3 regions of the Ureibacillus suwonensis genome follow, and region 1 is predicted to be linked to each of the others. Evidence: riboswitches for the same ligand, from Rfam matches in the RefSeq annotation. Region 1 holds a riboswitch; each other region holds the start of a gene.
The links. A riboswitch is a leader RNA that binds a small molecule or an ion and turns the genes downstream of it on or off. The one in region 1 is predicted to bind thiamine pyrophosphate.
Positions count from the first base shown of each region.

Region 1 (3,279 bases):
GCATTTTATCAATCAATTGCAGACCATTCATAACAAGGTAAAAGAAGTGGAAAAACAAAAAGAAGTACTCTCCTCCGGCAGAAAACGGCTAAAAAGGCTGCAGGAAGAAAAAGAACAGGTTGGGAAGCTTCAAAAGGAAAGTGCGCAAAGATACAATGAAGTACATGAAAAATATACGAAGGAAAAAACAATACTTGAGCAGCAAAAAAAATCCATTCCTGAAGAATTGAAGGATCTTTCACAATTGAAAGCTGCATTGCAAGAAGCCAGCCGTCTAAAAGGGCAGTTAAAAGAATCTTGGGAGCGGGCGCAAATGGCATACCAGGAAGCGGGTAAACAAACCGCGGCGGTGGAAGAGGCATTTAAACAAACAATGGAACAAGTCGGACATATACAAAGAAAAGTTCAAAGGGTGAAAGAAGAGTTTCTTTCCGCCCTTAAGGAAGCGAACTTTGCTTCAACGGAAGAATTTTTGCAGGCCCGGCTTTCGCCGCAAAAAATGGAATCATTGCAAAAGCAATATGACGATTATTCGAAAGAGCTTCATTCATTGGAAATGCAAGTGAGGGAAGGGGAAGAAAAGCTGAAAGGCAAAGAAAAGATGGACTTGACCGAAGCGGAAAACGAGTTGGGAGAGCTTCAGTCCAATTATGAAAAAGCCCTGGATGCTTTAAATCATTCCAAAGCTTGCGAAAAGCATTGCATTGACTTTGCGGAAAAGCTCGAAGGAATCGCAAACGATATTTTCCGGATGGAGGAAAAATCCAATCAAATCATCGAGCTTTACAATTTGCTCCGCGGCCAAAACAGCAAAAAAATATCCTTTGAACGCTATGTGCAAATGGGCTATTTGGAGCTCATTACCGAAGCAAGCAACCTGCGCCTGAAAAACTTATCAAACGGCCAATATTATTTGCAAGTTTCCGACAGGGTTGAATCATACGGAAGAGCGAGCGGTTTAGGGTTGGATGTCTATGACACGTATACAGGACAAGCGAGGGATGTAAAAACATTATCCGGAGGGGAAAAATTCAATGCATCTTTAAGCCTGGCATTGGGTATGGCGGATGTGATCCAAAGCTATCAAGGAAATGTCAATATTGAAACAATGTTCATTGATGAAGGATTCGGCTCCCTTGATGAAGAATCCTTAATGAAAGCAATCGACACGCTCATTGAACTTCAAAAATCCGGCCGGATGATCGGAGTCATTTCCCATGTGGAGGAATTAAAATCGGCAATGCCAGCTGTGTTGCAAGTGGAAAAACAAAAAGAAGGATACAGCAAAACAACAATTCTATTAAAATAAACCATGAAGTTGAAATATTTATAGAATTTGATAAAATGGCATTGTTCCCAACAGAATATTTTAGGTGTACCACAAGGGGTGCTGATGAAGTCAGCTGAGAGTGTGCCGTATGCACTAACCCTTCGAACCTGTAAGTTAGTACTTGCGTAGGGATGTGGGATAGAAACCGAAACAAATGCGTCTCGGATCTGTCCGGACGCTTTTTCTTTTCTATCCTTCTCTCGCGTTTTAATAACGAAGAGAAAGGAGTATGCGGAATGAGAAATCAAAAACTGTTATGGATGATTGAAATTGCCATTTTTGCGGCTATCGGTTATGTGTTGGACCAATTAAAATTTTCGATTTGGGCCCAGGGCGGATCCATCAGTTTAGTGATGCTGCCAATTATTTTGATTGCGATTCGTTGGGGACTATCTGCAGGGCTTGTTACGGGTTTGCTGATAGGGCTGTTGAACATGACGATTAATCCGTTTATCGTCCATTGGGCGCAAGCAATCCTGGATTATATCTTTGCTTTCACGTTTGTGGGATTTGCCGCAATTGTTCGGAAACCGGTGTTGGCCGGCGTATTGCAAAATAACAAAAAGAAAATTGCATTATATGTTGTGATCGGTACGGTTGTCGGAGGATTGTTGCGCTTTATTTGCCATACAATTGCCGGAGCGATTTTCTTCAAAGAATACGCAGGCGATCAAAATGCCTGGATTTATTCCATCGTATATAACGGTTCCTATATGCTTCCTGCCATCATCATAACGGCTATTGTGGCGGCATTCATTTTTACAGCAAGCCCAAGACTCATAAAAAAAGAAAATGAATAACGGTTACATGCCGATTTGAAAAGCGTTCTGAACAATAAAAAAAAGCGGATTGAGAACACCGGAAGGTTCCCAATCCGTTTTTCTTTGCCGTCCGTTTATCGAATTTTCCCTACAATCCATTTTCCAAATGGGAGATAGGAGATGGTTTTGGAAACAATAATCGATACAAGAACCGCAAAAATGATCATTCCCAAAACGGCCAAATAGCCATTGGGTAGAAATCCCACGAAATACTTGGCCGTCAATGAGAGAACATTCCAATGGATCAGATAAATCATGAATGCATATTTGCTTATGATGCGAATGATTCTATAAGATGGAATGAGTTGTCCATAAGCCAAAACCGCACTTGTCATTCCGACGACAAACGGAACCAAATCCATTCAGCGGGAATGGATTTCCACCATTCCAAACTTATAACCATACCAAATATATAGCGCGGATAGAGCCGTAAATAGTAAAGTGAATATACGATATTTTATTAACAACGGTTGAATTTTTTCGTAATTTGAACCAATGAAATATGCCATTGCAAAATATATGTACCAACCCGTTCCATAAAGTTTTTCATACATGTGGTTTTCCTGGAAGAAAGGATAGGGCGTCCCAAAAAGCCGATGCTGCAAAAAATAAATGATGATGCATATTGGCAACACGACAAAGGATGGCCATTTCCATTTGACCATCATCCAAAACAGCAAATATAACTGAAAAATGACCAATACAAACCAGCCGACAAATTCTCCATAAATCACATTGTTCCAAAAGGATCGCCAAAGAAGGCCATGCCGATACTGTAATTCAATCACAACGGCATCGATGAAAGCCCAAAAAACAAAAGGCAGCAAAATGAATTGAATCCGGCTCGGCCAAAAGGAGCCTGGCAACTGGTCTTTATATTTTGCGGAAAGGATGATGACAGAAAGCATGATAAATGTCGGAGTAGCATAACATAATAGGATCCGAACATAATGGATCATTACAGAATTCTCAGTCAGTCCTTGTTCCATGTTATAAAATGTAGTCGAATGCAGGAGCAATACGGATAAACATGCAACAACCCTCAGTAAGTCCCATTATTTGATTCTCAATGCCAAAACTCCTAATCAAATTTTTCTTTGTTTGTAAGAAATAATGCACGATTATAAC
Region 1 is NZ_JBHSNQ010000078.1:25,395-28,673, forward strand. Features, by position in the region: gene ACFPOH_RS09285 (SMC family ATPase) at 1-1,309, shown strand, start outside; TPP riboswitch at 1,374-1,479, shown strand; gene thiT (energy-coupled thiamine transporter ThiT) at 1,567-2,130, shown strand; gene ACFPOH_RS09295 (hypothetical protein) at 2,226-2,513, opposite strand; gene ACFPOH_RS09300 (acyltransferase family protein) at 2,514-3,197, opposite strand.

Region 2 (3,279 bases), on a different contig from region 1:
GATAGGCATCAAAAAAGGACTTGTACTTAGGTGTAGTACAAATCTATCGAAAGAAAGTGAAATTCCTTAATAATAGAAAAAAGGCAGAAATAATCTGCCTTCGGAAATGACGTTATTAACCCATTAATTAATATCAACCATAAATAGTGATATTACAAAAATGTGGTTCAAAAATGAAAAATGAAGATTATTAAAAAAGGACAGACTACTCCCATTTACTCTGCCGTTCACAAGCAGAGCCTTTGAACATATTCAATTCATTAGTTCAAAGTTGGGAAACGTAGTCTCATTGAGTGTGTCACTTTTTTAATAATCCTCCTTTAATGATGAATACAAAAACAGTATATTGGTCCTGAATCAAATTGTCAAATGGAACTATTGGGGACAGTCTATGTGTTCGAACCTAATGATAAATATGATTTGTTTGACGAATGCGAAAGTTTATTAACTGAATCATGAAATATAGAATCATAAGAAATGAAATTTATATGCCAATATTTCAGTATATACATGCTAATCAATCTTCCAATGTTTTAATAATGATCAAGTCCGTTTGTTCTTCATCCCCCATATAAAAGGAGTGAAATCCTTTTTGAACAAATCCCATTTTCTTATAAAAGCCAATTGCATTTTCGTTCTTTTCCCAAACCCCAAGCCAAATTTTCTTTTTATTCCATTCCTTTGCAACTTCAATCGCTTTATTTAGCAAGGCTTTTCCAAGTCCATGCTTCTGAAATTTCTCTCGAATATAAATTCTTTCAATTTCAAGGAATTCATCGCCCATTTTTTCCGTCTGAGCATCATCACTATTGACTTTTAAGTAACCCGCCAATTCATTTTGGTAATAGACAAAGAAAAATTGTGAATGAATATTGGATAGCTCTTTCTCTAATTGTTTTATATTAAATGCCTTTTCTAAATATACTTTCATATTTTCAGGTGAATTTTGATCTTTAAATGTGTAATAAAACGTTTCAATGCCCACTTCTTGTAATGTGTGCAAATCTTCAAGGGTACATGTTTTTATTTTGATTGTCATAGTGAACATCTCTCCTCATATCAATAATTTCGTTTGTTTCCCTTCTTAACGTATTCCCAATCTTTTTCAACATTTTTTCTTACCCGCTGCAAAAGATTGAATAATGTTTCCACTTCTACTTCAGATAATCCTTGTAAAGCTACAGCGTTAGAATGATCATGTTCTCTTATTAAAAACGGATAAACATTATTGCCTTTCTCGGTCGCATAGAGTTTCTTAATTTTTTTTATTTTGTGGATCCTCTCGCTTTTCAACAAATCCGTTCATTTCTAGTTTTTTTATTGCGCGTGATGCAGTTGTCCGATCCACTTTGATCATTTCAGCCAACTTTTCTTGAATAATTCCTGGGTTCTCACATATTCGTACAAGGTACAAATACTGACCTTTTGTTAAGTCATATTCTTTAAACTCGATATTACTGATTGAATCTAGTGCTCGTGCTATCATCCCAATTTCACGAAGAACTTCTTTCATAATGAACTCCTTCATTTTTATTGCAAATGCAATATTTTTAATTCATTTTAATCAAACTTTGTTGCATTTGCAACAAAAAAATAATTGAATATCTACATAATTTTAGGGTGATAATTCAAAAGAATTTGCAATCTTTCATAAGAATAAGTAGACTTTATATTGAAATTGAATATATTAACCGGGGGCTTGCGGAAGCAGGCTGAGAGTACGACTAATCCGTCGTTGACCGTTTGAACCTGATTTGGGTAATGCCAGCGCAGGGAGTGTAGTAAGTCGAATTATGCACTTTGCTTAGGCAGAGTGCATTTTATTTTGCGGAAAGGGTGAAAACCGATGACTCAGCAACGAGAAATCATAGAGGAACTTTCTCAATTTATCAAAAAGAATCAAGCTTCAGAAGAAGAGTTTAATAGCTTGGCTTTACATATTTTTAATTATCAATACAAACATAATCTCCCCTATCAAACATTTTGCCGCCAAAAAGGAAAGACACCGCGGCTTGTGAAAAATTGGCGAGACATTCCTTATGTGCCGATGAGTGCCTTTAAAGAGGTTCCATTGACATGTTCAGATCCAGAGGCAGCGGTTAGAGTCTTTATGACAAGCGGAACAACCCAAGGAAAACAAGGCAAACACTTTCATTCCACTCTCGAAATCAGAGAACTTTCCATGATTATCAACTTTAAAGAACGGTTTATGAAAGAAACAAATCGCATCCGCATGGGAATTTTGTTTCCAACTGAAGAGAAAATGCCGCACTCATCCTTAGCCCATTATTTAGCTCTTGTCATGAAAGAGTTTGGCACAGAGGACAGCTGCTATTTATTAAAAGAGAACGGCGTACATATTCAAAAAATCATCAGTGAGTTGGAACATGCCGAAAAAACAGGAGAACCATTTGCTTTGCTCGGAGCAAGTTTCAGTTTTGTTCATTTGTTTGAGGAATTGGAGCGTTTAGGAAAAACGTTTAATCTGCCGAAGGGAAGCAAAATTCTTGATACTGGTGGTTATAAAAATAAATCAAAGGAATTAGATTTAAATGAATTTTATCAGTTGCTTGAAAGATATTTCGGTGTAGATAGAAGCAATTGTATTAATATGTACGGCATAACAGAGCTAAGCACGCAATTTTATGATGATGGCAATGAGGTCGTTCCATCTATAAAAACTGGACCTAGTTGGATTCGTACGAGAGTCATCAATCCGTTAACAGGTGAAGAGGTTCCAGAAGGAGAACGTGGTGTTTTAGTTCATTATGATTTAGCGAACTTTAATTCCGTAATGGCGGTTGCTACTGAGGATGTAGGAATGGCGGTTGATGAAGGATTTTATCTGTTCGGTAGAGTTCAAGGTGCCGAGGTAAGGGGATGCTCGCTAGCGGTAGAAGAGTTTATTCAATTGGCGAAAGGAACAGCAAAATGAGAATAACAGCTGGATATATTCCAAATATCGGAGAAACGAAATTTGATAAGAAAATCCTGAAGTTTCAGGATTTAGAAGTGGAACTGCCTCTCCTTACATTAGAGCAAATGCAGAGGGTCATTGACACGGTGAAAAGAGAAAGTGCGGAAATCTTAAAATCACTGTCGGTATCAACAGTAGTGGACATCATCGGTTATGTAACGGAACAATTTTTGGAACGCAGTTCATCTTATCGACAGCAGGCGGAAAAGTTGCTTCCGATTGTCACCGGCTATGATGAGGAGGTAATTCGCCTTGGTCTTACATCTTTTTTAAAAACATTTCGCAAGCACGAACTCCAGCGT
Region 2 is NZ_JBHSNQ010000040.1:44,604-47,882, forward strand. Features, by position in the region: gene paiA (spermidine/spermine N(1)-acetyltransferase) at 518-1,039, opposite strand; partial or broken gene ACFPOH_RS04060 (MarR family winged helix-turn-helix transcriptional regulator) at 1,060-1,513, opposite strand; TPP riboswitch at 1,682-1,793, shown strand; gene ACFPOH_RS04065 (LuxE/PaaK family acyltransferase) at 1,847-2,935, shown strand; gene ACFPOH_RS04070 (acyl-CoA reductase) at 2,932-3,279, shown strand, end outside.
Region 2: another riboswitch for thiamine pyrophosphate. It lies ahead of ACFPOH_RS04065 (LuxE/PaaK family acyltransferase); the one in region 1 lies ahead of thiT (energy-coupled thiamine transporter ThiT).

Region 3 (3,279 bases), on a different contig from region 1:
ATGAACACCATCGGCATCAATTTTTAACGCAAGTTCCACATCATCGTTAATGATAAATGGCACCTGATACTGTTTGCATAAGGATTGGCATTCCCTGGCAAATTGTTCAAGCTCCCCACCGGTTAACGGTTGTTTCCCTTTTTCTCTCAGTTGAAAAAAAGTAATTCCCGCTTGCAATGCATCTTTCAATACTTCAAGGGGATGTTCGCTCTTGCAATTTTCCGTTCCCATAATGAAATAAACCGCCAACTCTTTTCTATTCAATGATTTCCACCTCCGCTTCATATCCCAACCGATGGGCAAAGTGATTCGTCGGTCCATGGCCATGGCCGATATTGAGCGGATTTTCGATAGCCCCTTGGACAAATTTTTTCGCTTCAATAATGGCTTCCTTCAAAGACAGCCCTCTTCCCAAATGGGCGGTAATGGCTGCCGAAAAAGTGCATCCTGTCCCATGGGTATGTTTCGTATTGATTCTTTTTGATCTCATTTTGAATGAAGACCCGTCTTTGAAAAACACCGTATCAACCGCGGATGGCCCGTCCAAATGCCCCCCTTTCATGACGACGCAATCAACTCCAAGCTGCAAAATCTTCTCCGCCGCTTCCCGGATCTCTTCCGCAGTATGAATGTTCATGCCGGTGATGGTTTCCGCTTCCGGGATGTTTGGGGTGACAATGTTCGCAATCGGCAGCAATTCCTTTTTCATGGCCCGCACGGCATCTTCTTGCAGCAACGCTTGTCCGCCCTTCGCAATCATAACCGGATCGACAACGATTTGAACTTCTTGATCCCTCAAGCTTTTCGCGATTCTTTGAATAATATCCGCAGAAAACAACATTCCCGTTTTCAAGGCTTTTACATCAAAATCTTCGAAAACCGCCTTCATTTGAAGTTCGACAAAATCAGGAGTTGTTGGATAAATCCCTTCCACACCCAACGTATTTTGGGCCGTCAATGCCGTAATGACGGATGTGCCAAAAACCTTCAGCTCCTGGAATGTTTTCAAATCCGCCTGAATGCCGGCGCCTCCACCGCTGTCCGAGCCTGCAATCGTCATAACGATATTCATTATAATTCACCTCTTGAAATTTGATGTAGACCGTTTATGATTTCCACTTGGAATGAACCAAGGTATTTTTCTTTCGAAGCAAATTCGGCCACTTTTTTATAATCGGCCAACACGTTCCGGATATTTTCGAGTCTGTCCCCTTCCAAACATAATGCTCCCGCGCAAATGGCGCTCAATAAACAGCCCGTCCCCGTCACCTGCGTCATCCACTCATGGCCGCCGCGGACAAAAAGAATCCATTCCCCATCCGTTACAACATCTTCTTTTCCTGAAACCGCAACCATTGTTCCAAATTTCTTGGCCGTATCCTTTGCCACAAGGACAATATCCATCTCCCCTTCTCCGCTGTCCACACCTTTTGCCTGCCAATCGATTCCGGCGATTGCAGCCAATTCACCGGCATTGCAACGGATTAAATCAAACTTGATTTCTCTCAACAGATTTTCAGACACTTCTTTACGATATTTCGTGGCACCTGCCCCCACCGGATCCAATACAACAGGAATATTCAATTCATTCGCTTTTTTTCCGGCTAAAAACATGGCTTCCACTGAATTTTTATTCAATGTGCCAATATTGATTAACAATGCATCGGAAATCGATGTCATATCTTCAACATCCAATGGCTCATCCGACATGACAGGTGAAGCGCCAATGGCAAGCAAGCCGTTTGCTGTAAAATTTGTCACCACGGTATTGGTAATGCAATGAATCAATGGATTCTTTTGTCTGATTTTGTATAAGCTCATTTGTTTTCTCCTTTCAATCCGGATTAATCTTTTGAAACTTAAAAATGCTCTTTTGCACGGCGCAAAAGAGCATTGAAAAGACTGCAAGTATCTTCAATTGCTCCCTACGGCAGTGCTAACTGCATCAGGTTCAAAGGGTTAGGTGTTTCCACCTTCTCAGGCACCAGGCCACCCCTGCAATTTCCAAAATTCCCTATGTAATTAAAAAGCTCTCCAGTAATTGGAGAGCAAAAAATTCACAATATCCATCTATGAATTCATGGATTGCTCCCTACGGCAGTACTGGCTGCATCAAGTTCAAAGGGTTAGGTGTTTTCACCTTCTCAGGCACTCGGCCACCCCTGCAAAAAAACATAATAATTCTGTTGTTTCCTACATTATACCATATGGATTTTTCAATTTTACATGATTTTATAAAACTAACAAACTTGGTTATTTCGATTCATTTATTCATTGCAGTTCGATTTTCCCGTCTATTTCGATATCATCCAAAGCTTGGTTTGCCAACCGGTCCGCTTCTTCATTTTCTTTTCGGGAAACCGGTTCAAATTCGGGTTTGATGCCAAGCCGGTTCAAAGATTCATCAATTCGATCCGCCCAATTCATCAACTCTTTTTCATAAACCGGCCATTCACCGCTCATTTGATTGATCACCACTTGCGAATCGCCGATAAATCGGACCGTTTGGTGATGGACGCCAAGAGACTCCAATTCTTGGACAGAAAAATGAAGCGCTGCGTATTCCGCTTCATTATTGGAAGAAAGACCATTCAAAGTCAAATTTTTCCGCAACCGATATTTCTTTCCGTTTTGCTCAAAATAAATGACACAACCCAACCCGGATATGCGGCTTTCAAGATTAAATCCGCCATCAAAATAAACCGTCACATTCGAAGGTTCCGTTTCCATCTCTTTTATATATTTTTTTATTTCTTTCAATGTCCAAGTCGAATCATGTTCATCCAAAAAAAGAATGTTTTTTGTTCTTCCGGTTTTCATCAGCTCTTCCGCGACGGAAAGGGCGTGGGCTGGAGGCATTTCTTCCGAACGAAAAACCGTTTCCACACCCTTGTGGTGATACGTCCATTCGATTGTGATTTTCAAAAAGACCCCTTCCTTTTCCCTATTTTCTACAATAGTATTTTCAATTGGACGACAAAGATACGAAATATCCTTTCCCCGCCTTCATATGTTCACCAACGAGTTATTGACATTCTTCGACTTAGATATAAAATGAAAGTAGGAATTTGTATATAATTGTAACCCTTTTTCTATATTAATAGGAAATTTCGTTTATTTTTTTTTACAAGATATTAGGAGATGATATTTTGGCTAATGAAATGGAAAAAAAGAGATTGGGATGGTTTAAAAATCCTTTATCGAATCAGAGTGAGATGGAACAACGGGAAGAATCTCCCGAAATGGTTGTAGAAGATTTGCCTGCAGAAAATGAAAAAG
Region 3 is NZ_JBHSNQ010000009.1:129,971-133,249, reverse strand. Features, by position in the region: gene thiE (thiamine phosphate synthase) at 1-264, opposite strand, end outside; gene thiD (bifunctional hydroxymethylpyrimidine kinase/phosphomethylpyrimidine kinase) at 257-1,072, opposite strand; gene thiM (hydroxyethylthiazole kinase) at 1,072-1,821, opposite strand; TPP riboswitch at 1,906-2,007, opposite strand; TPP riboswitch at 2,073-2,174, opposite strand; gene ACFPOH_RS00945 (reverse transcriptase-like protein) at 2,272-2,925, opposite strand; gene ACFPOH_RS00940 (hypothetical protein) at 3,150-3,279, shown strand, end outside.
Region 3: another riboswitch for thiamine pyrophosphate. It lies ahead of thiM (hydroxyethylthiazole kinase); the one in region 1 lies ahead of thiT (energy-coupled thiamine transporter ThiT).